Regions from separate parts of the Vibrio cyclitrophicus genome, predicted to be linked through region 2. Evidence: predicted binding sites of a transcription regulator. Region 2 holds the regulator's gene; each other region holds the start of a gene.
The links. The regulator PurR, encoded in region 2, represses purine synthesis genes. The targets are predictions, from matches to a motif close to TNANGNAAACGTTTNCNTNA.
Positions count from the first base shown of each region.

Region 1 (8,056 bases), 450 kb from region 2:
CAATGCTTGAAAATTTTGGCCTGCGCGTTATCGGTGAATCTCCATATGAAGTCCGTAAAACCAATGGTGTGACATATTGGATCTTGGATTTCTCAATGCTGCATAAGAGTGACAAGACAATTGATCTTCGTGAAGCTCGTGATCTTTTCCAACAAGCGTTTGCGGCAATTTGGGCGGGCGAGTTAGACAGCGATGGTTTCAACCGCTTGGTGCTAGGCGCGGGTCTTTCTGGTCGTGAAATTTCAATTTTACGTGCTTATGCACGCTACATGCGCCAAGTTGGCTTCCCATTCAGTCAACAATATATTGAAGACACACTGTCTCATTACCCAGATTTAGCAAAAGGTCTAGTCAGTTTATTTGGCAAGCGTTTTGATCCTAAACTCAAGGGTAGCGCGAAGGGCCAACAAGATCTTATCAAGAAGATCACTGAGCAGTTGGATCACGTAGAAAGCTTGGATGATGATCGTATCATTCGTCGCTACATGGAAATGATCACTGCCACGCTGCGTACTAACTACTACCAAGTAGATGAAAATAAGCAATCTAAGCCTTGGTTGGCTCTGAAAATGAGACCAAGTGAGATTCCAGATATCCCGGCACCGGTTCCTGTATTTGAGATTTTCGTTTACGCACCGGACATTGAAGGTGTGCATCTACGTGGCGGCAAAGTTGCGCGTGGTGGTTTACGTTGGTCAGACCGTCAAGAGGATTTCCGTACGGAGATTCTAGGCCTAGTTAAAGCACAGCAAGTTAAGAATACGGTGATTGTGCCCGTTGGTGCAAAAGGTGGTTTCGTTTGTAAGCGTCAGCATATGATGTCTGGCCGTGATGAAATCTTCGCTGAAGGTCAACGTTGTTATAAGCGCTTCATCCGTGCATTACTCGACGTATCAGACAACATCATCGAGGGTGAGGTTATCCCACCTAAGAGCGTCGTTCGTCATGATGAAGACGACCCATATTTAGTTGTTGCTGCGGATAAAGGTACCGCGACATTCTCAGATCTGGCTAACTCAGTTGCTGCAGAGTACAACTTCTGGCTAGGAGACGCGTTTGCATCGGGTGGTTCTAATGGTTATGACCATAAAGCCATGGGGATTACAGCAAAAGGTGGTTGGGAATCGGTTAAGCGTCACTTCCGTGAGATGGGTATTAACTGTCAAACCACAGACTTCACTGCGATAGGTGTTGGTGATATGGCTGGTGACGTGTTTGGTAACGGCATGCTGTTATCTAAGCACATCCGTTTACAAGCTGCGTTTAACCACATGCACATCTTCATTGATCCTAACCCAGAATCAGCGTCAAGCTGGGTAGAGCGTGATCGTCTATTTAATCTACCTCGCTCAAGCTGGGAAGATTATAATAAAGACCTGATTTCTCAAGGTGGTGGCATCTTCTCTCGCCGAGCGAAGTCTATCTCTCTGACACCTGAAATACAGAAAATGCTGGGCACGAAGAAAGCATCAATGGCACCAAATGACTTGATCAAAGCGATCCTGTCTATGAACGTTGATCTACTTTGGAACGGTGGTATTGGTACTTATGTTAAGTCTTCAAGCGAGACTCATACTGATGTAGGTGACCGTGCAAATGACGTTCTACGTATCGATGGTCGCGACCTAAAGGCCAAGGTTGTTGGCGAAGGTGGGAACTTGGGTATGACTCAATTGGGTCGTATTGAATACGCTCTAACGGGCGGTCGAGTTAATACTGACTTCGTTGATAACGTTGGTGGTGTAGACTGCTCGGATAACGAAGTTAACATTAAGATCTTCTTGAATGGTTTGGTGTCTAATGGTGATCTAACCGTCAAACAACGTAACCAAGTTCTTGAGTCTATGGAAGACGAAGTAGGCGAAATCGTACTAGACGACGCATACTGCCAAGCCGAATCTATTTCGGTTACTGAGCACCAAGGTGTTGGCTTAGTCAAAGAGCAAATCCGCTTTATTCACACAATGGAAAAAGCAGGGTACTTGGATCGTGGTTTGGAATATATCCCAGATGACGAAACATTGCTTGAGCGCGAAAAGCAGGGTCAAGGCCTAACAAGACCAGAGCTTTCTGTACTTGTTGCTTACGGTAAAATGGTACTTAAAGAAGATCTTGTGAGTGATGATATTGCGAATGATGAGTTCCATGCTCGACAGTTGATGCAATACTTTCCAACTGCGTTACGTCGTAACTACTCTCAGCATATGGATAACCATCCATTGCGTGCAGAAATCATTGCGACTGCACTCGCTAACCAAATGGTTAACGAAATGGGATGCAATTTTGTGACTCGCTTGCAAGAAGAGACGGGCGCAAATATTGTAGATATCGCTAATGCTTACGCAGCATCTCGCGAAATCTACGGTTTAGGTCAGGTGCTTAAGAGTATTCGTGAACTCGATAACATCTCAAGCTCTGAAGCTCAATACGAGTTGCTTTATCATGTACGCCGTACTCTTCGTCGACTCGCTCGTTGGTTGCTAAGAAATCGTACAGGTAAGCAATCGGTGAATGCATTGATTGAGTTATACCAAGGTGATGTAGTTACGATAACTGAGAATCTGGATGAAAATCTTGTGGCTTTAGAAGTAGAAGAGCATCAAGCAATGGCTCAAGTGTGGATTGACCAGGGCGTGAATGCAGAACTGGCTAATTCAGTCGCACGTTTGTCTAGCTTATACTCAGCGCTGGATATATCCACAGTAGCTCGTGAAACCGGTAAAACAGTACAACAAGCGTCTAAGCTTTACTTCAACCTTGGCGACCGTTTGTCATTGCACTGGTTCTTGAAGCAAATCAATGGCCAAGCTGTAGACAACAATTGGCAAGCACTGGCGCGTGCAGCATTCAGAGAAGATCTGGATTGGCAACAACGTCAGTTAACTGGCCAAGTACTCAACTGTGGTTGTGCTTCGGACATCGATGTGATTAAAGCGCTTGATGATTGGATGGAAAATAACTCTGTTTCTCTACATCGCTGGGAAAGTATCTTGAACGAATTCAAAGTAGGTTCGGTTCACGAGTTTGCTAAGTTCTCAGTGGCATTGCGTGAATTGATGCTGTTAAATCTTAATTGTATGTCTAAAGATTAGCGATTAGATAAAGACAATAATACAAAGGCAGGCCATAAGGTCTGCCTTTTTTGTTTGGAAAAGTCGAACTACTCATTTGATTGAGTGATTATGCTTAGGTTAAGGGGAACAAAGTGAAGTAGTAGGGTGAAGGATACTCAAACTCAGCGAGTGTTTATAGAAACGGTATCGTTTGCTTAATAAAGAACCTCATTCGCTAACAAACTCGATTATCTTACCCCTACAGACAGTAATAGATTGAATAGTTGAGTAAATAAGTAAATAATATCGCCCCGTTTACACGGGGCTTTTTTCTATCGGAGGCACAATGCTTTACCGTCTAGCCAGAACTGGCTTTTTCCAACTTGATGCCGAAAAGGCACATGATCTTGCAATTCAAAATTTCAAACGCTTCACAGGCACACCTATTGATCTTTTGTATCGCCAACAGTTACCTCACCGACCTGTAGAATGCATGGGTCTTACTTTTAAAAACCCAGTTGGCCTTGCTGCTGGCCTAGATAAAAACGGCGAATGTATTGATGCATTTGGTGCAATGGGTTTTGGTTTCGTTGAAGTCGGGACTGTTACTCCTCGTCCACAAGCGGGTAACGACAAACCTCGTTTATTCCGTCTTGTTGAGGCTGAAGGTATCATCAACCGCATGGGCTTCAATAACCTAGGCGTCGACAATCTGATTGAGAACGTTAAGAAGTCAAACTACGACGGTATCTTAGGTATCAATATCGGCAAGAACAAAGACACACCAATTGAAAAGGGCGCAGAAGATTACCTGATTTGTATGGAGAAGGTATATCAATACGCGGGTTACATTGCTGTGAATATCTCTTCACCAAATACTCCTGGACTTCGTTCTCTGCAATACGGTGAAGCTCTAGACGATCTGTTGTCTGAACTTAAAGCGAAACAATCTGAACTGGAGGAGAAGCATGGCAAGTATGTTCCTCTTGCTCTTAAGATTGCTCCGGATCTAAGCGACGACGAGATTAAACAAATTTGTGAATCATTGGTCAAAAATGAGATTGATGGTGTGATCGCAACCAACACGACGTTGGATCGTTCAATTGTTGAAGGCATGAAGCATTGCGATGAAGCGGGTGGCCTTAGTGGGCGTCCAGTTCAATCTCGTAGTACAGAAGTGGTTCGTAAACTTCACGAAGAACTTGGTGACAAACTGCCGATCATTGGGGTAGGTGGCATTGACTCTTATGTCGCAGCAAAAGAGAAAATGATGGCAGGTGCTAAACTTGTCCAAGTTTATTCTGGCTTTATCTATAAAGGCCCAGGTCTTGTAGGCGATATTGTCAAAAATCTATAGTTCGTAAAATCGATCGTAGTCAAAGGCTATAATCCGGTATCGTCTTACTAAAAGAGACACTGTAACTCAATGAGTTGTAGAGAAAAGCGATAAGAAAGAGGAATTTATTTCCTCTTTTTTTTTGCCTATTGCTCAGTAAAATTACTGTAATTGAAGGTAATTTTGCGTTTTACCTAATGGAATGGTTCAACAGTGTGAGACGAAATGATGCTTAAACCTAGCGATACATGGAATTGGTATTACGATGAGCAGCAATGTTCATTAATGCTAAGCCTCGGAGAGGATATGATTTTCAAAACGAATCTGGTCCGCAATAAGCTGGTGGACTGCGCGTTTAGAGATAATGAATTCACCGTTGATGACGCATCCTCATACCAAACCTTCAAAGAACAAATTTCTGGCTTAGAACTGTCTGAGCCTCGTCAAGCTGAACTTGCACTTTATTGTGTGGCAGCAAAGCGCTTCCACAAGCCTGTGCAGCCTAAGAGTTGGTTTTTCGACTCACAAGGTACAGGCCATGAACACCCTCAAGAAGGGGACATAGTACAAATGAGTAACGAGCATAGCTTAGGTTACTTCATCGTACTAGAAGTGGGAGAGTGTGCGAGCCTATGTGCTTTTGTAGACCTAGAAGAGTTCTTACTTACCCCTTCAAAAGGACTTCGATTTGGTGACTCTATTAAGGTGATGCATGACAGAATGGTAAACGCGAACGCTATTCTTCATCACGGCCACATAGCGATGGTCGGTTAAGCTCCAATCTAGAGCATTATTTCTAGCACATATTACAGCGCACAATTCACAAAACCTTCCTCAGAATCGGCTTAATAGCCGATTTTTTTGTGCCTAAAAAACCTCATTCTGATAAATACATCACCTGTTATCCATTTAAATAGTGAACACTCGACTATTTTTTCGCCTTAATTCCTGCCTGTTTTTATCACCAAAAGTGTAAATAACTCGAATTTATTCCTTGTTTATTGTCATTTGTAGCTAACTTTCACTCATAAATTTAATCTGGTATATACCAATTTTGATGTGAATATAAATTCAAATCACCACTTTGGGCGATGTTAGGTCACAAATCATGTTGGTTTAGTAAGTCTTATGTCCTAAGGGAATGTGGGTAAGCGATCGCTTCGACACTGTGCACTTGCTAGCCAGTTAGTCGAAAGATTCAATGAAAAGACGAGTTTAGTGTGATGCTCTGGTAATAAATTCAGGTATAATCGAGCTCATTTTTATCAATAAAAGAACACTATGAATCAATATCTAGCGGTTACCTCAAATGGCCTTGAGAATTTATTAGTTGAAGAACTAACCCAACTAGGGATTACAAACGCAAAACCTGTTCAAGCAGGTGTTAAATTCAAAGCCACCAATGAGCAAATTTATCGTTGTTGTTTGTGGAGCCGTTTGGCTTCTCGATTTGTACGTGTCCTTTCTGAATTCACTTGTATGGACGACATGGATTTGTACCTATCAACCACAGCGGTTAACTGGGTAAATCAATTCCATAGCTCTAAGCGTTTTGTTGTTGACTTCAATGGTACGAACAACGAAATCCGTAATAGCCAATACGGTGCGATGAAAGTAAAAGATGCCGTTGTTGATTGCTTTGAGAAGAAGTCTTTACCTCGTCCTTCTATTAGCAAAGAGAACCCAGACATTCGTATCCACGTTCGTTTACACCGTGATAAAGCGATTCTTGGTGTTGATATGGTAGGTAGCGGTCTTCACCAACGTGGTTACCGTCCTGAATCAGGTCGAGCACCACTACGTGAAACTCTTGCTGCCGCGATTCTTCTTCGTAGTGGTTGGGACGCAACTAAGCCTTTCCTAGATCCAATGTGTGGTTCAGGTACGTTAGTGATTGAAGCGGCGATGATGGCTGCAAACATGGCTCCAGGTGTTAAACGTCAGAAGTGGTGTTTTGAATCACTAGAAGATTTCGAACCAGAGCTATGGGCTGAAGTGAAAGCTGAAGCGAACGTTCAAGGTCGTCGTGGTGTTAAGAAAGTGGAATGTAAGTTCTATGGCTACGACAATGATGAACGTATGATCAAAACTGCGCGTGACAATGCTCGTCGTGCCGGTGTTGAAGAGTTGATTGAATTCGAAGTAGGCGATGCTGCAAAGCTTAAGCGTCCTACAGAGTTTACTGATGGTGTGATTGTTTCTAACCCGCCTTACGGTGAACGTCTTGGTACCGAGCCGGGTCTTATTGCTCTTTACACAGCATTCGGCGCGCAGCTTAAAGCTGAATTTGGTGGTTGTAACGCGTCTATCTTTTCTAGTTCAGACGAACTACTTAGCTGTTTACGCATGCGTGCAGAAAAACAGTTCAAATTGAACAACGGTGCGTTACCGTGTCACCAAAAAAACTATTCAATTTCAGATCGTCCGATGTCAGAACGTTCAACGGGCGAGCAAGAACAGCTGATTGCGCCTGATTTCGCAAACCGTCTTAAAAAGAACATCGGTAAAATTGGCAAGTGGGCTAAGAAAGAGCAATTAGATTGCTACCGTATCTATGATGCTGACTTACCAGAATACAATGTAGCGATTGATGTATACCCAGGCCACCTTGTGATTCAAGAATACGCAGCGCCTAAAGATGTACCAGAAGATAAAGCAAAGCGCCGTCTAACCGACATTATCCGTGCTTCTATTCAAGTAACGGGCGTTGAAGCAAACAACGTGGTTCTTAAGGTTCGTCAGAAGCAGAAAGGCCGTTCTCAATATCAAAAAATGGCTCAAGATTCATCTAACCTAGAAGTGAACGAGTACGGCGTTAAACTCATTGTTAATCTTCATGATTACTTAGATACAGGCTTGTTCTTAGACCATAAGATCACTCGTCGTCGTATCGGTGAGATGGCTGCAGGTAAAGATTTCCTAAACCTGTTTGCTTACACTGGCAGTGCATCTGTTCATGCTGCAGTAGGTGGCGCACGCTCTACAACAACGGTTGACATGTCGAATACCTACCTTGAGTGGGCAAAGCAGAACATGGAGCTTAATGGTCGTGTTGGTCGTCAACATCAGTTTGTGCAAGCTGACTGCTTACAATGGTTGGTTAAAGAGCAGGGTTCTTACGATCTGATTTTTATTGATCCACCTACGTTCTCAAACTCTAAGCGTATGGATCAATCTTTCGATGTTCAACGTGATCACATTCAGTTGATGGAAAACCTTAAGCGTCTTCTTCGTGAAGAAGGTACGATTGTGTTTTCCAACAACAAGCGTCACTTTAAGATGGATCTAGAAGGTCTAGAAGCGTTAGGTCTTAAAGCTCAGAATATCTCAGCTAAGACGCTTCCATTAGATTTCTCTCGTAATAAGCATATTCATAACTGCTGGTTGATTACACACAAATAATCAAAGAGATTGTATAAGGATATAGAGTGCTGACTCTCTACAGTACAGAAGGGTGCCATCTATGTGAGATGGCATTCAAACTCACGGAACAGTTAAACATTAGCCATCACGTCAACGTTGTCGACATTGCATTTGATGATGAGCTCTTTTCCCGTTACGGGGTCACTATTCCGGTGCTCAAATTTGAAAGCTCTGACTTTTCTCAAAGCTCAGAGCTTAACTGGCCATTTGGCTTGTTAGAACTTAATGATTGGTTAAAAAAGAA
Region 1 is NZ_AP025480.1:1,609,617-1,617,672, forward strand. Features, by position in the region: gene OCW38_RS06955 (NAD-glutamate dehydrogenase) at 1-3,092, shown strand, start outside; gene pyrD (quinone-dependent dihydroorotate dehydrogenase) at 3,400-4,410, shown strand; gene OCW38_RS06965 (cell division protein ZapC) at 4,615-5,163, shown strand; gene rlmKL (bifunctional 23S rRNA (guanine(2069)-N(7))-methyltransferase RlmK/23S rRNA (guanine(2445)-N(2))-methyltransferase RlmL) at 5,671-7,791, shown strand; gene OCW38_RS06975 (glutaredoxin family protein) at 7,860-8,056, shown strand, end outside; gene OCW38_RS06980 (ABC transporter ATP-binding protein) at 8,056-8,056, shown strand, end outside.
Region 1: a site for PurR is predicted at 3,253-3,272, ahead of pyrD (quinone-dependent dihydroorotate dehydrogenase). Genes of this name have one in related genera too.

Region 2 (8,056 bases):
TAGCAATAATTGGGAATATACCTAGTAATGCAAATGACAGCAGCACTGAAGGAGACACGATACCCGAAAGTGAATCTATTTCTGCGAGTTGAGTACCAGCATTTAAGAAAACAGCTGTACCTGGCAACATCCCAATTTGACTCGTAATGTAGTAACGACTTACCGACATCGGCGTTAGACCCATCAACAGGTTGATAAGGAAAAATGGGAATACAGGGATCAGGCGTAGAGAAAATAAGTAAAATGCCCCGTCTTTTTCGACACCTTTATTCATGGTCGCCAATTTGTCGCCGAATTTGGTTTGAATCCAGTCACGTAACAAATAGCGGCTACTCAAAAAGGCGATAGTTGCACCGATTGCACTGGCGAATGACACCAATAACAAACTATTCCAAAAACCAAAGAGCGCAGCACCCAATAGGGTCACAACAGCAGCTCCTGGAATCGAGAAAGCGGTAATCATGACGTAAGCTGCGAAATAAATAGCAGCCGCGGCGATAAAATTACTGTCAATGTATTCATTCAAAACGGCTTGCTGAGCCTTGGCATTCTCAAGTGTGAGGTATTGGCCAAAGTTGACGCCTAGTAAGACAATCGTTATGACCAACACAATACCCAATATCATTTTCTTACTCATTGATACTTCCTCTAAATTTTCAATGCATACCGATAGTATAGATAGACAGGTAAAGCTTAGATTAACTTTCAACAGATATAAAAAAAAGCCGCATAAATGCGGCTTAGTTATGTGTAGTTTTAACTGACAATGTTAATTTACGCGACTGATAAGCTCTTCGCGACGCTGCTGCGGTATAACAGACCAATGTGTACCATTAATCGCACCTTCTAGCGCCCAAAGTAACTCGATACTGACAGAGGACGCGTGAGATTCCTTGATGGCGTTAAACGCGTTTACAGAGCCAGATTCATATAAACGTTCTACGGAATCTATCCCAGCCTTTTTCAACATGCGCTCGGTAGCAAGTCGAAGGTTAGGAAGGTCTTTTAATCGAGTTGGTTCAGCAGAAGACTGTTCAGCTTTTTCATCTTTAGCAAAACCCAAAGACGTAGTCGCAAGCTGCAAGATTTTTTCTTGATCCTGCCACAGGCCTTCAGGCAAAGCGAAATATTTAGTAACAACAGGGAAGCCACGTTTTTTGTAAACGTAAGGTTGAAACCCTTGTTGTTCAAATTGCTTTGTTGTGCATTTGTCCGCTCGTATATGCAACTGGTCATTTACAACCAGAGCAAACATCGTGTCATCGGCAAAAAGACCGAAGCCACCAAACATTGAACGTGATTTTATTTTTCCTAGGGACTCAAATAACTTCATTGAGTCCTTTAGTATCGGTTTATCCATGTTATTTATCTCGGTGTATTTGAACTACGCCACCAAATAAGCAGGTCCGAGAGATTAGCAAAATGTTGCAACTAAATTGTCAATAAGCCGTAAATTACTAAATTATTAGTAACCACTGCATTTTGCCATCGGTAACCCCGCTACCATACCAACGAGTGGTTTAGGCCGGAAGCTTTGCGTCTCACTCTTTCGAGTGGTTTGCCCTGTGCGTGACTGATTAAATAGAATAAAGTTTTTGTTGAATGAAGCTCACACTTGTTATTTCAAAATGTGATATTGCTTCAATTAATGATCTTGCTGTTATGATACCAGGTTCATTAATGTTGTTGATAAAAAAAGCGCACCTAAAGGTGCGCTTGATTAGAATAAACTGAATTTATCAATTAATTTAACGTTTTAACTGTACTTCGCTCAACAATTTCAGGGTGCATTTCGAAAACGCGTTTTTCATGATCTTTATCTTTGATGCGTTCTAACAAAATTTCGAATGCATTTTTACCAACACGACGCTTCGGTTGGTGAACCGTGGTCAATGGTGGGGAGAAATATTCAGCGAGTTCGATGTTATCGTAACCAATAACTGATATATCTTCAGGAATGCGAATTCCTTTTTCTTGTAATCGACTCATCAAACCTAGTGCCATGGTGTCGTTGAAACAGAACACTGCCGTTGGGCGATCTTTCATCTCAACAATCTTATCTGCTGCTATAACAGCAGTATCACATTCAAAGTTACCTTCAATGATCAAGCGTTCGTCAGTGGCAATATTAGCTTCGTCAAATGCACGTTTGTATCCTGCGATACGTTCAACACAGGCTGCTTTATCTAAGTGGCCACTTAAACAAGCAATCTTAGAGTGACCGCGTTCAATAAGGTACTTGGTCGCTAGGTAGCCACCTTCTTCAGAGTTATCAATGATCTTGTCGGCTTGAGAGCTCTCAGGACCCCAGTCCATCACTACTTTAGGAATGTCAGCGTGACGGTCTAACATTTCTCTTAGTTCTTCAGTTAGGTCTGAACACATAACCAAGATGCCATCTACACGCTTCTCTGCAAGCATTCGAATGTAATCACGTTGCTTCTCATAAATACCGCCTGTGTTACACAAAATCAAAGTGTAGCCTTGACGGTAGCAGTAGCTCTCTACGCCATCGATAACCTCAGAGAAGAATAGGTTGGTTGACTGAGTTACTAGCATGCCGATAGTGCGTGTTGTATTACATTTCAAACTACGAGCAACAGCACTCGGTGCATAGTTTAGTTCGTCTACGGCTTTGTTTACTTTTTCTTGAGTCGCTTCTGCGACAAAACGTGTTTTGTTGATTACGTGAGAAACGGTTGTTGTTGATACGCCTGCTAAGCGAGCGACATCTTTTATAGTGGCCATGGTTTTATCCTATTAGAAGCTACTTTCCCAAAGTACGGAATAAAGTAGCCGTTAAGCTACTTAACTAAGAGCTTAAATTTGTAGGGCTCTTTGGGTACTAAAGTGCTAAAAAACAAAAAACCGCTATTGAGCGGCTTGTCTTAACACCGAAATGCTTTGAACTTAAATAAGCTTAGCATTTCGTGAATGTTTCATATTTTATCGTTTGCGGTCACAATTTTAGACTGACTAGAAATTACTCGCAATATAATTCACCCAGAAATCCGGGTGAATTGTCACATTCTACTGAATTTATTTACCTAGTCGTTGGGCGAACTTATTCACCAGCTAAATATTGAGTGTCTAAATTGCAAAATGCGAGTAGCAAAGACGAGACCGAAGCGTAGAAACCAAACTGGTCAACGTCATGACATTTCACATTAAACTTTGGCAACCAAGTAAGTAGTTGCTGATCGATAAACTGCTGTTGAATGACGAACGATTTCTCTAATTCTTCTTCAAGCTCAGTTTCATTTGAACGGATGATTAGATTGCCAAGGAAGTCGAGTTCGATAGCAATGTGATCTGCAGGTTCTTTTAAGTCTTGGTTCACGATTAAGTTGTGCTTAGCCATGATGTCTTCCATGTCTTTAGCTGGCTTATCGTTTAATAGACCTGTTTCGCCGATGTACATTGAAGCGTAAGGTAAAGCACCATGTTTGTCTGTCTTCAAGAAAAGGTCGCAGAAGTCAGCAGACAGTTCCAGTTGGGCATCTTCACGTGTTTGTAGACGGTTCAATGCGTCTACAAGCTTATCAATCGAAGGCTTTAGAGCTTCATTCGAACCTAAACCAGAAAGGAAAGAACGAATTTCAACAGAGTGGTAGTGATCGAGTTCTTCTTGAGTGAGCTCTTTGGCGAATAAGCTTGATAACCACCAGTAAATTTCTGCTCTTTGCTCGTTGAATGCTTTCGTATCTTTCATTTCATAGATCCTGATTTAGTCTTGTGATGTTTATATACCCAGCGCCGTTAAGTCATTTGGGTACAAGCACACCAAGGCTGAATAACAAGGTTATTTGCTAAGCGCAAAGTGACTCGTTCGTAGTAATGCCTATATTGAATTGCGATGGACGATAAATAGCAAGGTTTAAGATTGTCTTGTATCAAAAAAAATCCATGTTTCTGGCTTTTATCTTCAGTACCACTAGAATTGTTACTAGTTATGAATAGAATAGTCATTGAAACTATTAAATAAGAAAAGTGGTGTAGATGAGCTATCACGTATTGGTCGTAGAAGATGATGTGGTAACCCGCAGTAAACTGGTTGGATATTTCCAGAACGAAGGTTACACAGTGAGTGAAGCTGAGAGCGGCGCTCAGATGAGAAACGTGTTGGAAGAAAACAACGTTGATCTCATTATGCTGGACATCAACTTACCAGGCGAAGATGGATTGATGCTAACTCGCGAATTACGCAGTCAATCAGACATTGGAATTATTTTAGTTACTGGACGCACGGATAGCATCGACAAAATCGTAGGCCTTGAAATGGGCGCAGACGATTATGTTACTAAACCCTTCGAACTTCGCGAATTATTGGTTCGAGTTAAAAACTTACTTTGGCGTATTGCTGCTGCTCGTAGAACAGCGACGGGAGTGGTGGAACAAGCAGAAGATGAGTCTGTTGTTCGTTTTGGTGAGTGGACGTTTGATATTCCTCGCCGAGCGCTAAGCAAAAATGGTGAGCCGGTTAAACTGACTAAGGCTGAGTATGAGTTGCTAGTCGCACTCTCTTCTTACCCTAACCAAGTATTAAGTCGCGAACGTATTTTGAACATGATTAGCCACCGAGTGGATGCGCCTAATGATCGCACTATCGATGTGTTAATTCGTCGTATGCGCGCAAAAATGGAGTTTGATCCCAAGAACCCACAGATTTTTGTGACGGTTCACGGTGAAGGTTACATGTTCGCTGGTGACTAAACCCTTCGGGCGTTTTAATCAGTAAAAAAAGACAACTAGCGTAAAAAAGCCGAGACATCATTGATGTTTCGGCTTTTTATTTCTTGCCATACTATTGGTTATTGCTAACCATCCGAAAATTAATAGATATCGATTTGAGACTAGGCCGCAGAAACGACGCCATTATCTTCTTCTAAAATAGAAGGCTCAGGGACAACGATAGGCTCTTCAACATTATCATTACTCGTGTCTAGCCAATCGCGCAGGCTTTGCCAAACTAACCCCATGGTTTCGTGCCAATAACGTTCGGTCTGCTCAAGGTATAGCGCTTTAGGCATGTACTTATCCCAAGGCTCTACAATGCCTTCTTGTGCAAGGTAGTTGGTTGGTGCCGCTAATGGTTTCATACCCGCAGCATGGAATTCATTCAAGGCGCGAGTCATATGGCTAGCCGATGTAACTAATACCATCTTTTTATTTTTAACAAACGCGGCGGCTTGGCGGGCTTCTTCCCACGTGTCTTTTGCTGTTTCAAGCAAAATGATGTCAGGTTTTGAAACCCCAAGCGCTAAAGCCACTTTAGCCATCATTCTTGCATTACTCACTTCAGTCCCCGCACCATAGCCAGACAAAATGAGTTTGGCACCAGGATAAAGGCGTAAAATACGAATGCCTTCACTTAAACGCATTAATCCTGTGCGACTAAGCTCAGATGTAGGTGGGATTTGGTCGTCTACGACGTGACCACTGCCGAGAACCATAACGTAATCGATGGTGTCATCGACGGGTAAAAAAGCGGTGTGTTGCCTTTCCATTGGCATTAAAAGTTGACTAGAAACTGGCTGGAAAGCGATGAGGAAAATACCACAGAGGGCTGAAAGGGTAATTAGGCAACCAGTCTTCCTTTTGGTAGTAAACATCACTAGGGCTAAACCCAGAAAAGCGAGAATTAACATTGCTGGCAGTGGCATCAATAATGAAGACACTACTTTTTTCAGCTCAAACATATCCGAATAGTCCGAAAAAACATCACTTGGTAGTAAAAAGAGACATCGCCTCTTTATTCCTGAAATTCCTGTGACAGAATAGCAGGCACGATAGGACATAATAACTCAAGTAGCCGTGACTGAAGACCGTAATTTCGACGATATTGCCCACAAATTTGCAAAAAATATTTACGGCTCTGACAAAGGAGAGATCCGTCAGATCATCGTATGGGAAGATTTAGAACAAGCTTTGAGCAAATTTGATGGTTCCATATCTCCGTTGCATATACTCGATGCTGGCGGTGGGCTTGCACAAATGTCGCAAAAAATTGCGTCGCTTGGGCATAATGTTTCTCTGTGTGACCTCTCTTCTGAAATGCTGAAACTAGCAGAAGAAAGTATCAGCGAAGCAGGTTTGCTAGAGCGGTATCGTTTTATCCACTCTCCCATTCAGAATGTGGCAGAACATCTCGATGGGAAAGTCGATGTTGTGATGTTTCATGCTGTGATGGAGTGGTTAGCGAATCCGAGAGAGGCGCTTGATTTATTACTTGAACAAGTAAAGCCGGGTGGTGTTGCTTCGATAATGTTTTACAACCACCACGGATTAGTCCTGAAAAATGTGATTTGTGGCAACATTCCTCATGTATTGAATGGGATGCCACATCGAAAACGGTTTAAGCTGCAACCACAGAAAGGCTTAAAGCCTGAAGAGGTTTATCAATGGATAGAAGACGCTGGTCTAGACATCTGTGGTAAATCAGGCATTCGTTCTTTCAGTGACTACATAGGTAATATGGAATACATGGGCGATTACCAATTTGAAGATGTATTGGAACTAGAAAAACAGCTATGTCGCCAAGAGCCATATCTGTCGCTAGGCCGTTATATTCACGTTTGGGCTCAAAAACCTGCGCAATAACAGCGGTGAATGTGGTAAAAGAAGCCACAACATGCGCTATGCAATCGTAACAAGCCCGCGTCATAAAGAAATAGGCGTCATATCTAACACGTTCGATATGACGAAGAACAGTAACAGGAACCACAATGAGTGAAATGACTCAAACTGCCGAAGAGCAGCCAATTGATGAGTTGGTGGGCTGGGTCAAGCAGCATGATTTTTCATTAAACTTGCCACCAGAGCGCTTAGCATTTTTGATTGCTATCGCAGTACTAAGCAATGAAAGGTTCGATGAAGAGTTGGGCGAGGGTGAATTGCACGATGCATTTACTATCGTCACTCGACTGTTTGAAGATACTGGCGAAGCGTCTGCGTTTCGTGCCAACAACGCCATCAATGAGTTGGTTAAACAGAAGTTGATTAGCCGGTTTACTAGTGAGATCACCGACGGTGCAAGTATTTATCGTCTTTCTCCACTTGCGATCGGAATTTCAGATTATTACTTACGTCACCGTCAATTCTCTAAGTTAAAACTGTCGATTCAACTTTCGATGGTTGCAGATGAGATGGCAAAAGCCATTGAAGCCGCTCAGAAAGGTGGAACTCCGGGACATTGGAGAAAGAACGTTTACGGCGTGCTCAAATATTCTGTTGGCGAAATTTTTGATCAGATCGATCTTAACCAACGTGTTATGGATGAGCAGCAACAAACCGTCAAACAGCAAATTGCGGATCTTTTAAATAAAGATTGGCGAGAAGCAATTAATAACTGTGAGTCTTTGCTATCGGAAACCTCAGCCACGCTAAAAGAGTTGCAAGACACCTTGCAAGCGGCGGGTGATGAACTGCAAACACAGATCCTCGATATTCAAGAAATTGTTTACGGTGATGATGAACTCGAGTTCGTTGGCGAAACTCTGTTTGGCTTGCAGATGAAGCTCGACCGAATCACAAGTTGGGGCCAACAAGCGATCGACTTATGGATCGGCTACGACCGCCACGTTCACAAGTTTATCCGTACCGCGATTGATATGGATAAAAACCGTGCCTTTAGCCAACGCTTGCGCCAGTCGGTTACCGACTACTTTGATGCGCCATGGTTATTGACCTACGCCGATGCTGATAAACTGACTGATCTTCGTGATGAAGCGCTTGTGCTTCGTGATGACGAAGTGATGGGACAAGCGCCGATCGACGTAGAGTACGAAGAATTTGAGCAAGTGAATGATCTGCTTTCAGAACGAATTGCAGAGATGTTAAAAGCTCACAAACAGCAAGGCGCGCCAATTGACCTTGGCCTTGTGTTACGCGATTACCTCGCAGCACACCCTCGCACACACCATTTTGATTTAGCCAGAATTGTTGTCGACCAAGCCGTGCGCTTAGGTTACTCAGAGTCTGACTATCAGGCTATTCAGCCAGATTGGCAGGCAATCAACGATTTCGGTGCAAAGGTACAAGCAAATGTCATTAACAA
Region 2 is NZ_AP025480.1:1,161,136-1,169,191, forward strand. Features, by position in the region: gene OCW38_RS05345 (TVP38/TMEM64 family protein) at 1-637, opposite strand, end outside; gene OCW38_RS05350 (TfoX/Sxy family DNA transformation protein) at 770-1,360, opposite strand; cyclic di-GMP riboswitch class I at 1,488-1,573, opposite strand; gene purR (HTH-type transcriptional repressor PurR) at 1,744-2,748, opposite strand; gene torD (molecular chaperone TorD) at 3,065-3,712, opposite strand; gene torR (two-component system response regulator TorR) at 4,000-4,713, shown strand; gene elyC (envelope biogenesis factor ElyC) at 4,854-5,699, opposite strand; gene cmoM (tRNA uridine 5-oxyacetic acid(34) methyltransferase CmoM) at 5,815-6,600, shown strand; gene mukF (chromosome partition protein MukF) at 6,726-8,056, shown strand, end outside; gene mukE (chromosome partition protein MukE) at 8,044-8,056, shown strand, end outside.

Region 3 (8,056 bases), 240 kb from region 2:
AGACGAAGTGAAAACGGCATCGCAACACAGTGGTTTAGCAACGGAATTTTTAGCATCCAAGAAGCAACTAAATCAAGTGTTGAGCTGGGTTTGGAAACATGACCGTAACCCTGAGAAATTGCCTGATGTTATGCAAGGCTGGCGTTTAGAAGTGGTTGGCGAGAAGCTTAACAAAGCGATCAAATAACCGTTTATTGCTCCCAAGTTTAAGCGAACTACAACTATAAAATTGTAGACACAAAAAAGAGAGCCTAGGCTCTCTTTTTTATTGAGTATTGATAAGCACGGCTCTAGCTCTACTTATCGATCTTCTTCTGGAAGTTTAACATTCAGCTCTAATACTGAAATGTCGTCATCTTTGTGTTCGAACGTTAGATCAACCATTGAAGGATCCACCTCAACGTACTTTGCAATACACTTCAAGATGTCTTCTTTTAGTTGTGGTAAGTATGACGGTGCTGGGTCGTCATGGCTACGTCGCTCTGCAACAATGATCTGCAAACGCTCCTTGGCTAGGTTTGCGGTTGTCTTTTTCTGTGGTCTAAAAAACTCTAATAATGACATTGCGTATTAGCCCCCGAACAGTCTTTTGAAGATGCCTTTCTTCTGCTCCGTTAAGAAACGGAAGTCTACTTGGTTACCCAGTAGTCGTTCTACAGTATCATTGTAAGCCATGCCTGCATCGGTTGCTTCGTCAAAGATAACGGGCACACCTTTGTTCGATGCGTTCAATACCGCTTGGCTCTCTGGAATTACACCCAGTAGAGATATGTGCAGAATTTCTTCAACGTCTTCTACACTTAGCATCTCACCTTGAGTCACACGTGCTGGGTTGTAGCGAGTCAGTAAAAGGTGCGTTTTCACTGGCTCTAAGCCGTCTTCTGAACGACGAGATTTAGAGTCAAGAATACCTAGAATACGGTCTGAATCGCGTACAGAAGAAACTTCTGGGTTAGTCGTAACAATCGCTTCGTCAGCGAAGTACAACGCCATCAGAGCACCTTGCTCGATACCTGCCGGAGAATCACAGATGATGAAATCAAAGCCCATTTCATCCAGTTCATCAAATACACGACGAACACCATCTTTCGTCAGTGCGTCTTTATCACGAGTTTGAGACGCAGGAAGAATGAACAGGTTTTCCGTGCGCTTGTCTTTGATCATCGCTTGGTTCAGCGTCGCTTCACCATTGATAACGTTAACGAAGTCGTAAACAACACGACGCTCACAACCCATGATTAAATCTAGGTTACGCAGACCGATATCAAAGTCGATAACTGCGGTTTTCTTTCCTTTTAAAGCCAAACCCGAGGCTATAGCTGCACTGGAGGTCGTTTTGCCTACCCCGCCTTTACCTGACGTTACAACGATAATGCGTGCCATTCTGTTTTCCTTTTATTTCTCTTATATTGCGAGGACATCAACGTTTAATACATCGTTTGCCATACTGAACATGGTTTTCTTCTGCCAGTACTCGCTATCAATTTGATCGCTGAGCCAGTAATTTCCAGCAATGGAAACCAGCTCGGCTTGTAAATCATTACAAATTATTTTTGCTTCAGTTTGACCACTTGCACCTGCAATAGCACGGCCTCGTAAAGTGCCATGAATATGGATGCTGCCATCGGCTATCACTTCTGCTCCGGCGCTTACATGGCTTAGGATTAATAGATCGCCATCTTTTGCATACACCTGTTGGCCTGAACGAATCGGTGTTCTCACCACTTTTATCGGAGCCATTTTCGCCGGAGCTTGAGAGGGAGACTTGCTTGCTGTCATAACAGCAAAGCCAGCTTCTTTCGCTAGGTTTTGCATACGCTTATCAGAACAGCCAGCCACGCCAACCGGGATCATGCCCGCTTGAGAGATACCGCTTTTCAGTCGAATAAAGTCGATATCGCCTGCGACTTTACTGATGTTGATAACAACGGGCGCAGCAGCGAAAAACGTAGGTGCTTGGTCTACCTTCTCTTGAAGAAAAGACACTGCATTTTCGACTTGATCATCGGATAAGTGCAATACAGATAGCGTAAAACTGCTACCTTTTAGATCTGGGTTACTAGACATCGAAAAACTACAGGACCTCAATAGCGAATGGGTACAATTTCTTTATCAATAAAATAAAGGGCATTGCCTGAAACTAGGTTTATCATGTTATATTCCCAAACCAAGCACAGCAAGTAATCTTGTTGTCAAATGAACGTTTTGTTCTCAATATTTCCCCAACATAAACTATTGATCTCGCAAGTGAGAGTTTTGTAGTCATAAACAATTAAAAAAGGTTTGTCATGCTGTGTTCTATATATAAAAGTTCAAAGAAAGAAGGAACATACCTTTATATCCCTAAGAAGGATGATTTCTCACAAGTTCCTGACGCATTGATGCAAATGTTTGGTAAACCTAGTTTTGTAATGGTAATTAAAATGGATGGCCGTAAACTGGCTCAAGTGAACATCGATAAAGTGAGAGAGTCACTGAATACCGATGGTTTCTTTTTGCAGGTTCCGCCACCACCGGTTAATGAGCTTGAGCTTCATAAAGAGCGTAAATCGCAACAAAAAGTTCAAGACGAAGAGTGATAGCCACCTCAATTCAGGGAGGAGTGATCGTTGAGTAAATTTTCAAAAACCATATTGGCAGTGTCGGCGTTATTATTGGGTAATAGCTTGGCCATTAGCTCAGTACAAGCTGAAGAGTTGAGCTTTGAGCAATATGTAGAAAAACTAAAGCAACAAGGCCGTGAAGAAGGCATTTCCGAAGCGATCATTGAAGAAGCCTTTGATGGTGTGACGTTTAAACCAAGAGCCGTGAAAGCCGACAAAAATCAGCCTGAGAAAAAACTGACTCTGGATGAGTACATTCCAAGAGCAGTGCCAGATTGGAAAGTGAAGCAGGCGCGAGCGCTTTATAAAGAGCATTACCAAGCGTTAAAGCGTATTGGCGATGAGTATGGCGTTCAACCAAGGTTCATTGTCGCGTTATGGGGCGTAGAGAGTAATTTTGGTAAGTTCACGGGGAATTACAGCGTTATCGATGCATTGACGACCATGGCTTATGAAGGACGCAGAGAAGCTTTCTTCCGTAAAGAAGCAATGGCGGCGTTGAAGATTCTTGATCAAGGCCATATTGCACCAAAAGAGATGAAAGGCTCATGGGCTGGCGCGATGGGGCAACCGCAGTTTATGCCAAGCTCATTCTTAGCTTACGCTGCTGATGGTAGTGGTGACGGTAAGAAAGATATTTGGGGTACTGAAGAGGACGTATTTGCTTCTGCGGCCAATTACCTCAGCCAATCAGGTTGGGATGAGCAATATACCTGGGGTCGTCAGGTTCACGTGCCATCAACGGTATCAATAGAGATGCAAGGTCGTGATGAGGACAAAGCGAAATATCTAGAAGAGTGGTCTGAACTTGGTATTACGCGTTTCGATGGTCGCGCGCTACCTAAGCTAGACGAAGACATCAAAGCTTGGCTGATTATGCCTGATGATGAAACTGGTCGTTCGTACCTCATTTACAACAACTACAATGTTCTAATGAAGTGGAATCGTTCTTACTACTTTGCGTTGGCAGTTAGCCACCTAGCAGACAGAATTAAGTTTGATTAATCGACCTAAGGTCGCCTTGAATAGCATTTAGCCTAGTATAGGCCGAACGAACTAAAGGACTCTTCGGAGTCCTTTTTGTTTTATCCGATTTTATATTTCAGAGATTTAAGAAGGTGGTCTTGTGCTAACAGATAGAGCTGCGCAGATGGTGATATTCCATGCGCTGATCAAGCACGAAGGTTTTACAAGTGCAGCAAAGAGCTTGAATGTATCGGTATCCCATATAAGTAAGCAGGTTGCTTTGCTTGAAGACTCGATTGGCATCAAGTTGGTGCAAAGAACCACACGTAGCCTGACGCTGACCGAAGCTGGGGAGCTGTTCTATCAGCACTGCGAGCAATTGTTCAATACTGTCAAAGCGGCTCAAATGGATATGGACAGCCAACGAGATGATATTTCTGGAATATTGAGAGTCGGCTTGTCACAGTCATTTGGCACACTGCATATCATTCCTGCGATTGATCAGCTCAGACAACTTTATCCTCAGTTGAGAATCGAGGTCCACTTGTTCGATTACAAAGTGGATATGATTGAAGAGCGTCTGGATCTCTGGATCACCAATAATGAAGATCTACCCGAAGGTTACATTGCGCAGCGTTTGGCTGACAGCCAGTTTGTGGTGGCCGCATCACCGGATTATCTGATTAAATCAGGGACCCCACACGTGCCTTCTGACCTTATTGAGCATAACTGCCTTATCTATCGTAGCCGAGAGCGAGACTACACATCTTGGGCGTTTGATAACGGGCAAGAGAACCTTAGCGTTAAAGTAGCGGGTGATTATTCTGTGGATTTGGCTGAAGCAGTACGGGATGCGGCAGTTTCAGGGTGGGGCGTAGCTTATCTAGCCACATATTTAGTGAAGGAAGAGTTTAGAACGGGCAAGCTCATCCAAGTTTTACCGGAATGGCGAGCGAGCCAGTTGATGCCTTTCTATGCCGTATACCCTAGCCGCAAGAATATGCCGAAGAAGCTTTCCGCGGTGATTGAATTTATTAAAGACCATATCGGATCACCGACCTATTGGGATGAAAACCTTAAAACCTGCGTTGAATTACATCGCTAACTTTTTCTAAATCTATAAATATAATTTCCATATGGAAAAAGTATGCTTTTTAATCAAAGTTATTTATTAAAATTCAATGATTTAATTAATTCCATTGCTCCGAATTGATTACCCCAACATCACGTTAACAATCGCACCTTGCCGCAAACGATTTCCTCTATACAATGCGTCGCCTTTCCTACCTACAACTTTTAGGTTGACGCACATGGCTTCCCTACTTGGAATTATCACTATTTTAGTTGCCGCTTGGTTACTATCTACGGACAGAAAAAATATCCCGCTGAGAACGGTTTCTCTAGCTTTCTTACTGCAAGTTACATTCGCGCTATTGGTACTGTATGTTCCAATGGGCAAAGAAGTATTGAATGCAGCCACAGGCGCGGTGTCTAGCTTAATCAATTATGGTCAAGAAGGGATAAACTTCCTTTTTGGTGGCCTTACCAATAATGGATTCGTTTTTGCGATTAATGTTTTGGGCATCATTATCTTTTTCTCTGCATTGATTTCAGGTTTGTACCACATCGGCTTTATGCCAAAGGTGATCAACCTCATCGGCGGCGCTTTGCAAAAGTTCCTAGGTACAGGCCGCGCGGAGTCACTGTCTGCGACGGCAAACATCTTTGTTGGCATGATCGAAGCACCATTGGTGGTCAAACCTTATCTAAAACACATGACAGACTCACAGCTGTTTGCGGTGATGGTATGTGGTTTGGCTTCAGTAGCTGGTGGCACGTTAGTTGGCTATGCATCGCTTGGTGTTGATTTGAACTACCTGATCGCTGCGGCATTTATGTCAGCGCCTGCTGGTCTATTGATGGCCAAGATTTTGGTACCAGGTAACGCAGATGAGGCTCAAGAAAATATTGAGCCTGACGTTGAAATTCCACGAGCAACAAACGTCGTTGAGGCAATGGCAGATGGGGCTATGTCTGGACTTCGCATTGCTGTTGCAGTGGGCGCAACACTACTTGCCTTTATCAGTGTGATTGCAATGCTAAATGGCTTACTGGGCATGGCTGGTGACTGGTTTGGCGTAAATCTAAGCTTCGAACTTATCCTAGGTTATGTGTTCGCTCCTGTTGCATGGCTGATTGGTGTGCTATGGTCAGAGGCTGTGGTTGCAGGTTCACTGATCGGTAACAAGATTGTCGTGAACGAGTTCGTGGCTTTCATTCAGCTAATGGACGTAAAAGATGCATTGAGCGAACACTCACAAGCGATCGTGACTTTTGCTTTATGTGGTTTTGCTAACATTTCTACCATGGCGATTCTGATCGGTGGTTTGGGCAGTTTAGTTCCAGAGCGTCGTTCTTTCATCTCACAATACGGTTTTAAAGCGATTTGTGCGGGTGTGCTTGCTAACTTAATGAGTGCAGCGATTGCTGGTGTGGTACTTTCTCTGTAGCTAGATGATAAGTACCGAATGGATGAGTCAGTCATTTTATTTCCCCCTATAGTAAAGTGACTGATTAATCGCAATAATATTCGGTTAGCACGAAAAAGAGAGCCTATAGTTTAATCACGTAGGCTTTCTTGTTTCAGCAAATAAGTTTGTATCACAGGGTGTGGTACAAATTTTTAGGGGCACAAATGGATTTGTCGATTACTTCTTCTTTGGCGTTAATTGGACTTTTGTCTTTAGCTTGTCAGCTACTTGGCTGGCGTTTGCATCTTCCCGCGATTCTCCCTCTTCTTATCGTTGGCCTGTTGCTAGGTCCCGGTTTAACTATCCTTAATCCCGATGTTATTTTCGGTGATGTTCTATTTCCGCTGATTTCGTTAGGTGTTGCTATCATTCTGTTTGAAGGTGCATTAACTCTGAATTTCAAAGAAATCAGAGGCCATGGCCGGATGGTGACTCACTTAGTGAGTTTCGGCATGTTGATTACATGGGCGTGCATCGTGATGGGGGCTTATTATTTTGTCGATTTCAGTTGGCCGTTAGCGGCACTGTTTGGGGCATTGGTGGTTGTCACTGGCCCTACGGTAATTGTACCTATGCTACGTAGTATTCAGCCCAAATCCTCTTTAGGCAGTATCTTGCGTTGGGAGGGGATTATTATTGATCCTATCGGCGCTCTATTTGCTGTTCTTGTTTATGAATACATTGTCTCTTCTGCCGATCCTACTGGGCATGTACTTTCAGCTTTGGGGCTGACTCTAGCGATTGGTTTGGGGTTAGGCAGTATTGGCGGTCACCTGATTGCTAAGATGTTACAAGGGCACTGGTTTCCGCATTATCTACGTAACGTGGCTGTCCTGACGTTGATGTTGGCGGCGTTCTCTTTTTCTAATGACCTGAGTGAAGAGTCTGGTCTATTAACCGTGACCATTATGGGTATCTGGCTTGCTAACGTGAAAGGGTTGGATCTCGAAGATATTATTGAGTTCAAAGAAACCTTAACTGTGTTACTTATCTCAGCACTGTTTATCTTACTGGCGAGTCGACTTGATTCAGGGACTTTCCTCTCGATAGGTTGGGGGGGGATTGGCTTATTAGCGGTCGTTATGCTGGTGGCTCGTCCTCTGAGTGTGTGGATCAGCGGGATCGGCACGGATCTCAGCTCGGCAGATAAATGGTTTTTGAGTTGGATGGCGCCTCGCGGGATCGTCGCTGCCGCAGTTTCTTCTCTGTTTGCAATCAAGCTTCAAGAAAAGCAATTAATCGAAGGCGCAGACCTGTTGGTGCCAATGGTGTTTTTGGTCATCATCGGTACGGTTGTGATTCAGAGTCTCACTGCCAGTTGGTGGGCAAGGAAGTTAGGTGTGACCCAGGAGAAGGCACAAGGGGTTGTATTCTTTGGTGCGACTCACTTTACACGGCAGTTTGCCAAAGTACTGGCGACACATAACATTAACAGTGTGCTTGCCGATACCAACTGGGAAAGCATTCGCTTGGCGCGCATGGATAACTTGAATGTCTATTTTGGTAATCCAGCTTCGAGCCACGCTGAAAATAATCTTGATTTGGATGGAATAGGGCGTGCGATGATTGTATCGCCGTATCGTCAAACCAACCCGTTAGTTAGCATGCACTATCAAGACGAGTTTGGAGAGAATAAAGTCTTTGAGCTTGAATCCTCAGAGAATAAACATGAAAGGCATCAAGTGAACCGCGATGGAAATAGAAGTCTGTTTTCTGAAGGGGTGACGTATTCCAAATTGAATTCACTAATGGCTCAAGGCAGCCAAATTAAGAGCACAGGCTTAACAGAAGCATTTGATCTCAACGAGTTTAAGGCTCTGTACCCTAAAGCGATTCCTCTTGGGGTGATTACCGACGGTGATTTCCGCTTAGTGACACAAGGTTCTGACCTGGAAAAACTAGCATCCACCGATTGCGAGATCGTTAGCTTACTACCACCTTCTGAACAGACAGAAA
Region 3 is NZ_AP025480.1:921,983-930,038, forward strand. Features, by position in the region: gene rnd (ribonuclease D) at 1-187, shown strand, start outside; gene minE (cell division topological specificity factor MinE) at 301-564, opposite strand; gene minD (septum site-determining protein MinD) at 571-1,383, opposite strand; gene minC (septum site-determining protein MinC) at 1,405-2,067, opposite strand; gene OCW38_RS04365 (YcgL domain-containing protein) at 2,289-2,579, shown strand; gene OCW38_RS04370 (lytic murein transglycosylase) at 2,610-3,608, shown strand; gene OCW38_RS04375 (LysR family transcriptional regulator) at 3,754-4,674, shown strand; gene OCW38_RS04380 (NupC/NupG family nucleoside CNT transporter) at 4,880-6,079, shown strand; gene OCW38_RS04385 (cation:proton antiporter) at 6,265-8,056, shown strand, end outside.
Region 3: a site for PurR is predicted at 4,814-4,833, ahead of OCW38_RS04380 (NupC/NupG family nucleoside CNT transporter). Genes of this name have one in related genera too.

Region 4 (8,056 bases), 450 kb from region 2:
AGTTCTGGTTCTAACGAACCTTCAATATGTAAGTGCAGTTCAACTTTAGGTAAATTTTTGATAAAGCTATCCATAGCAACCCCTTCGCTATTGTAATTATGGGCGGAGTAGGTGAGATGTTTCGATGGTGAGATCCGAGTCTATAGGCTATCTCTTTCATTTATCTCTATTTGAGCATAGTTCATTTGCTCGTTATCGAGAAAGTGCCCCGTAAATTGGAAGCTATTTTGGAGTTATGAACGAATTGAAATGACTCGCAAACGATTTACCGCACTAGAGTGTGATCCGCTGCAAATATTTGCAGCAATATGTGTTGATTTGTGCTCTAATACCGCGCTTACCAAGGGATGGTGTTAAAAGATACCCACTTAGATGGAGTTATCAAAGTTGACCGATCCCGTAATGATCTCCCTTAGGAAAAAATAGAACATGTCTAAGAACAAAAAATTTGATATCCGCCTTACAGAAAAACGCAACGGTTGGTGTGCAGAGATTACTCGTCAAGTAACATCTCGCAGTACTACAGTATCTAAGCGTGAGTCTGGTTTCGAAACTGAAGCTCTAGCACAAGAGTGGGCAGAGAAAGAACTAGCATCTTTCATCGCAAACCAAGCAGAACGTAACGAGCGTAAATCAGAGCAGCGTAAAGAGCGTGACGAACTACGTCACACTAAAGAGCTTAAAGCTGAGCAAGCTCGTGAAGCACGCGCTAAAGCTCGTGCAGAAGAGGAAGACGCTGAGTAATTCGGTGCACGATTAACTTATAGGTCCCTTAATTTTAAGATAAGGGACTTATAAAAAAAGCCCCAATATAGGTGACTATATTGGGGCTTTTTCGTTTGTGGAGTTCGTTTCTATTTTGCCTAAGAGCGACGGTTTTTATTTATCGTTTTTAACGTCGCTCTATCAAGCTTTAATCAGTTGTTCAGTGTGGTTAGCCAATCGTCTTCTGCTACTTCTTCAATGTAGCTTTCTACTGATTGGCCTACTTCTTCATCGTCTTGTTTGAAGTAAGCAATGTGGAATACTGCATCACCTTCGTTGACAAGAGGCAGCGTTTGCTGGCCAATCACAATACCACCTTTGGTTGTGATCACTTGGCCTTCTTCGTGGCCCAAAGGAGAGCTGATGTAAGCTAGAGTTTGCCCAGCCTCAACTTGTTCACCAAGTCTTACCATATTACGCAAGATGCCGTCTGATTCAGCGCGGATCCAGCTGGTGGATTTGCTCAATACTGGCTCTGGCAACTTCTTACGGTTAGGGCGCAACATGCCTATTTCTTTCATCACTTGATGAACGCCTAGATAGCCTGCACGAATCGCTAAAGGATCAAAACGCAGCGCTTCACCACCTTCATAAGTCAGTACCGGGATGCCCAGTTTTTCAGCTTCGCTACGCAGTGAACCATCACGCAAAGGTGAATCAATGATTACTGGCGTTGCGAACGCTTTCGCAATTCGTAATGTTTCTGGATTTGATAGGTTTGCACGAATCTGTGGCAGGTTAGTACGGTGAATAGCACCTGTATGTAGATCCAAAATGTAATCACAGTGCTTCGCTACGTTTTCGAAGAAGGTGTAAGCGATGCGTGATGTCAATGAGCCTTTCTCACTACCTGGGAAGCAACGGTTTAGGTCGCGACGGTCTGGTAAGTAACGAGATTTATGAATGAAGCCAAATACGTTTACGATCGGCACAACAATTAATGTACCTTTCAGTTTATTAGGTTCTATTGCGTTAGTTAACTGTCGTGCAATCTCAACACCGTTTAGCTCATCACCGTGAATAGCAGCGTTTACCATTAGTGTTGGGCCAGCTTGGCGACCGTGGATGATCTCAATCGGGATCGAAAGTGGAGAGTGCGTGTAAAGCTGAGCTGCCTGTAGTTCAATCTCTTTTCGTTGTCCTGGCTGAACAGTATAACCAAGTAATTCGAATGGTTGATTAGGTTTTAGTCTTGCCATTTAGGTTGTTCTCAACATAGTGATAATTCGTTAACACGGAATGTAGCAATCGTTGATTTTTAGTACGAATCAATCGCTTTACTGTGACGACAAAACTTTTTTATGGAGGGGGTTGGTTATTGGTTTCAATTTTTAATTTGCGATAATTTTGGGTGTTTCAATTTGTGATTTTTCTGACAATTTATTGATTTTAATCTGATAATTCAGAATGTGATGGCTGCTATTATCCATCGCCATTTTTGGTGGCCAAATTCAAATATCGAGATAAAAATGAAGAAAACAATTTCAAAAGTCGTAGCTCTGGCGGTGGTATCAGTTGCTTTATCTGGCTGCGTTGGTAGCAACGCAGTGACGGGGTACTTAATGAAATTCAACCTTAAAGCTGTTGATAACCGTTATGCTCGTGGTGGTTTAAACTTATTGTTAGCACCAGCTTACGGTCTAACTATTGCTGCCGATTACTTAGTGTTCAACTCGCTAGAGTTCTGGACGGGTAGTAACCCTCTAACTGGTACCCCGCATATCTTTGATACTAAGATGGATACTTACCTTGATATTAACCATCAACTGGATCCGTCTCTAACGGAAGCGCCGGTAGGTCCTATCACAAGTGCTGATATGATCGAAAAAGGTCAAATGCAGCAGATCGATGAAAACACTATCCAAATGGATATTACATACCAATCTGGTGAGCGTGCTACATTAATCGGTGTTCGCGATGGCGAGATGGTGACGTACTTCATCGATGGTGAAGTTGTGGCACAAACTTCAATTGATGAGCTAGAGAGCTACGCGGCTACACGCGCTTAATTGCTTGTTTAGTCACAAATAGTCGATTACAAAGATTAGATACAGAAACAGGTACTCATTGAGTACCTGTTTTATTTTGTTTTGAATAAACGGTGCTTACTGTAAGCAGCATCTATTGAGTATATATATTATCGAATTATGCTTTTTCTGGGATTGCTTCAAGCAGTGCAACCATTTGGTTCCAGAATAGCTCAACTGTGTCGATCTTCACTTTCTCATCAGGAGAGTGTGGGAACTTGATTGTTGGGCCGAAAGAAACCATATCCATATTCGGGTAAGGTTCTTTGAATAGACCACACTCAAGACCTGCATGGATAACCATGATGTTTGGCTTGTGACCGTAGATACCTTCGTACATGTCGCGGAAGATATGCATAATTTCTGAATCTGCGTCTGGTTTCCAACCTGGGTAAGCACCAGAGAACGAGATGTTAGCGCCTGCTAACTCAGCAACAGAGTGCAGCATGCTTTCTACTTGGCTACGACCTGAATCGATCAAAGAACGGATCAGGCAAAGCACTGTGATTGAGTTCTCTTCTGTTGTGATAACACCTACGTTTAGAGACGTTTCAACAACACCTTCAATCTCGTCACTCATACGAATCACGCCGTTTGGACATGCGTTAAGTGCCGCGATAAAGCGAGCTTGTTCTGCTTGAGTAAGAGTACCCATTTCAACGGTTACTTCTTCGTTGAATGTTACGATGCTGTCTTCGATTTTACCCAGCTCTGTAGATAGAAGCTCAGTGTAGTAGTTGTATAGCGAAGCCAGTTTCTCTTGGTTTTCAGCCGGTACTGCAACCGTTACGAAGCCTTCACGAGGGATAGCGTTACGAAGGCTACCACCTTTGAACTCTATGATACGAAGGTCTAGATCTTTTGCGTGACCCGCTAGGAAACGAGCAAGTAATTTGTTTGCATTTGCACGACCCGTGTGAATATCACAACCAGAGTGACCGCCTTTAAGGCCTTTTAGCGTTAGCTTACGTGTAACGAAATTATCAGGGACTGCATCACGAGTGATGTCGAAAGTCATTGCACCGTCGATACCGCCAGCACAACCCATGTACACTTCGCCTTCTTGCTCTGAATCGGTATTAAGAAGGATATCGCCTTCTAACCAACCCGCTTCAAGACCGAAAGCACCAGTCATACCCGCTTCTTCATCTACGGTTAGTAGAACTTCGATAGGGCCGTGTTGGATTTCGTTTGAAGCAAGAACGGCCAAACAAGAAGCCATGCCCATACCATTGTCGGCACCAAGTGTTGTGCCTTTTGCAGTAACCCATTCACCATCAATGTACGGTTGGATTGGGTCTTTAGCGAAGTCATGAACTGTGTCTTCGTTCTTTTGTGGAACCATATCGATGTGAGCTTGTAGCACGACACCTTTCTTGTTTTCCATGCCCTGTGTCGCTGGCTTCTTGATGAATACGTTGCCCGTTGGATCGCGACGCACATCTAGGCCTTGCTCTGTTGCCCAAGCAATAATGTATTGAGCAAGCTCTTCTTCGTGCTTTGAAGGGTGTGGGATTGAACAAATCTTATCGAAAAACTGCCAAATAGGGGCAGGGGACAATTTACTGATCTCAGAATGGAATTCAGACACGGATGACTCCTTTTTTATTTGATAACCATATATTTAGGATTTGGATGGATGGAAAGTTAGAACAAAAATCTAAAATATGGGTCTGTTTTGATGGCAACAGCATACCACTTGCGCGTTTTGACGAGTAGCGCTTCTAAGCCCCAGACTCCTCAAATTTTGAAAGCTAGATTGTTCATTTGATCATAAGTAAGTGTCTTGATGCTTATAATTAATTCAGGCAAACGTTTATTTAGTTCTGTTGTGTAATTTAATTACGAGATTTAGTTTGTAAAATAACCATAAGTAGCTAAAAGTGTGATGTGAAGCAGGAAAAGCTTGTAATCTTTTTTCTTTGAGGTATATTAATAACCAACTTCTTAAGTGAAGAGTAAATGCTCAAAGGATGAGTCCGTTTTATCGCCTCCAGGGAACCGAGAAATCAAATTCGTTTTTATTGATTTATTAAGGTGATAGTTATGAAAGGTTTACCATCTGCAATGTTCTGGCTTAACAGCTCTGTTTACACTAGCAACTTTGCATACCCAACAAGCTTTGGTTACTAATACCAGCTGCTTGTAACTTGAACAGTTTGTTCACCCCTATATATTGGAATTCTTTTACAACCCTTTGGTTGACTGATTCTACCGCCACTCATTTTTGAGTGGCGTTTTTTTTGCCTGCTACTTTATCGCCTATCTTGTTCCCAACCACTTTCATTCATTATTTCTCTGTCATTCGTTGCGGTTATTTTTTAAACGCCAAACGATCAATTCACGCCTTATTACGAATCCTGTTGAAAAATACACAACTCTTGTGGGTTTCATTTGAGAATTTGATGGCTAGATTCTCAATGAAAATAATCGATGGTCGAAAAAGTAATCAAGTATAATTGTTGTTTTTTTTTGTTTTGTTTTGTTTTAAATCTTTGTTTTTAATGATTATTTAATTATGCAGTTTATGTTTTTAATCGCTTTGTTTCATACGCCATTCGGATAAATATTAATTAGAGCCTTAATTCTATCTGGAATTTGTTATTTGATAACTTTATAATCCACAGCCAATCGATTACGCAACCGTTTACTTTTTACCCTTATAGGATTCGATAATGTTCGAAAAGCTATTCAAACTCAGTGAAAATGGCACCAATGTGCGCACTGAAATCATCGCAGGTCTAACAACCTTCCTAACAATGGCTTACATCATTTTTGTAAACCCAATGATTCTAGCTGACGCTGGGATGGACCATGGCGCTGTATTTGTAGCAACCTGTTTAGCGGCTGCTATTGGCTGTTTCATTATGGGCTTTGTTGCTAACTACCCAATTGCTCAAGCTCCAGGCATGGGGTTGAACGCATTCTTTACCTACGCTGTTGTAATGGGTATGGGTTATACGTGGCAAGTTGCTCTGGCAGCAGTTTTCGTATCAGGCGTAATCTTCATTTTCTTAAGTATCTTTAAGATTCGTGAATGGATTATTAACTCGATCCCTATGTCTCTGCGTGTTGGTATCTCTGCAGGTATCGGCCTTTTCTTAGCGTTCATTGCACTTAGCAATGCTGGCATCGTGGTTTCTAACCCAGCAACTAAGGTTTCACTGGGCGATATTACCGCGGTTGCTCCTATTCTAGGCGCACTGGGTTTTTTCCTTACTATTGCTCTCGTTCATCGTGGTGTTAAAGGCGCAGTAATGATTGCTATTTTAGCAATCACAGCGATTGGTATCGCAATTGGCGACGTTCAATATGGCGGTATCATGTCTACACCGCCAAGCCTAGCACCTACATTCATGCAGCTTGATTTCTCTGCTGTATTCGAAATCGGTATGATTTCAGTGGTATTTGCATTCTTGTTTGTCGATTTATTCGATACTGCCGGTACTTTGGTTGGTGTTGCAACAAAAGCAAACCTAATTAAAGAAGACGGCAAACTACCACGCTTGAATAAAGCACTACTCGCTGACTCTACAGCAACGTCTATCGGTGCATTATTAGGTACATCAAACACAACCTCTTACGTAGAAAGTGTTGCTGGTGTTGCTGAGGGGGGGCGTACCGGCCTAACAGCAGTTGTTGTTGGTATCTTATTCTTACTGGCTCTTTTCTTCTCGCCGCTTGCAGGCATGATCCCGGCTTACGCAACATCTGGTGCACTGTTTTATGTAGCAATTCTAATGATGTCTGGTCTAGTTGGCATTGATTGGCGTGATCTTACGGAAGCTGCACCAGTCGTGGTAACATGTTTGCTAATGCCGCTGACGTACTCTATTGCTGAGGGTATCTCACTAGGTTTCATCGCTTACGCTGCAATTAAGCTGCTAAGTGGTAAAGGTCGTGATGTTTCACCTGCAGTGTGGGTAATGTCGGCTATCTTTATTCTTAAATATATTTTCGCTTAATCGTCTAGATTTCTGCTTAATCGTTGAAGAGGCTATGTTTCGCATAGCCTCTAATAACATGACAAAATTATTAGGTTTTATACTATGAGCAACAAATTCGTTATCACTTGGGACAACATGCAGACTTACTGCCGCCAACTAGCAGAAAAGCAAATGCCAGCAGAACAGTGGAAAGGCATCTGGGCAGTAAGCCGTGGTGGCTTAGTTCCTGGTGCAATCTTGGCCCGTGAGCTAGGTATTCGTCACGTAGATACGATTTGTATTTCTAGCTACGACCACGATCACCAACGTGATATGACGGTAGTTAAAGCACCTGAGGGTGACGGCGAAGGCTTCCTTATCGTTGAAGACCTTGTTGATAGTGGTGACACTGCACGTAAACTTCGCGAAATGTACCCGAAAGCGAAACTAATCGCAGTTTGTGCAAAACCATCTGGCGCACATTTACTAGATGAGTACATCGTTGATATCGCTCAAGACACTTGGATTGAGCAGCCTTGGGATACTAGCTTAAGCTTCGTTGAGCCAGTAAATCGCAAGTCAAAATAAGCGTAAACTTAGTTTTTTGAGAAATGACCCTTTATAGGGTCATTTTTTTTTATATTATTAGTGACAACCATTTCTTATTAAGTGTCCCTATGTCTGAATCAGAAGAAACGAGCTCGAACCTTTCGGAAACCTTGTTTGTAAAGCATAAGCAGGCTAAAGAAACCTCAATGCTGACGCGCTACATGCCAAGCTCAGAAGAGCTATTGGATGAGAAGCGTAAACAGCAAAATTCATCATGGTATCGAAATTTAAGGCGTCTTCAGTGGGTATGGCAAGGCGTTAACCCAATAGAGCAAGAAGCGGTGTTAGCTCGAATTGCGTCGTCAGATAATTCTCGCACGACGGACGAGTGGTTAGATACCGTCATGGGTTATCGCAGCGGTAACTGGGCATACGAGTGGACTAAGCTTGGTATGCAGCATCAAAATCGCTCTAATGAAAAGAACGGTGAAGAGATGGCTGAAGAGCTGTTTTCAGCATCGTTATGTTTTAGCATAGCGGGTTACCCACATCTCAAGAACGACAATTTGGCAGCTCAGGCTCAAGTGCTGGCGAACGCGGCTTATTCTGAAGCCATCAAGCATACCAAGCTGATCGTTAAGCAACTTGAAGTGCCGTATCAGAATAAGAAAATTAAGGCGAACTTGCATCTCACCAAAACAGATAAACCTCAGCCTGTTGTGATTGTGAGCGCTGGACTAGACAGTTTGCAAACCGATATGTGGCGCTTGTTTAGAGATTACCTAGCCC
Region 4 is NZ_AP025480.1:713,185-721,240, forward strand. Features, by position in the region: gene OCW38_RS03340 (adenosine deaminase) at 1-74, opposite strand, end outside; gene OCW38_RS03345 (DUF3622 domain-containing protein) at 430-744, shown strand; gene OCW38_RS03350 (succinylglutamate desuccinylase/aspartoacylase family protein) at 918-1,964, opposite strand; gene OCW38_RS03355 (DUF3332 domain-containing protein) at 2,235-2,774, shown strand; gene OCW38_RS03360 (aminoacyl-histidine dipeptidase) at 2,911-4,383, opposite strand; gene OCW38_RS03365 (NCS2 family permease) at 5,468-6,757, shown strand; gene gpt (xanthine phosphoribosyltransferase) at 6,842-7,306, shown strand; gene frsA (esterase FrsA) at 7,396-8,056, shown strand, end outside.
Region 4: a site for PurR is predicted at 5,428-5,447, ahead of OCW38_RS03365 (NCS2 family permease). Genes of this name have one in related genera too.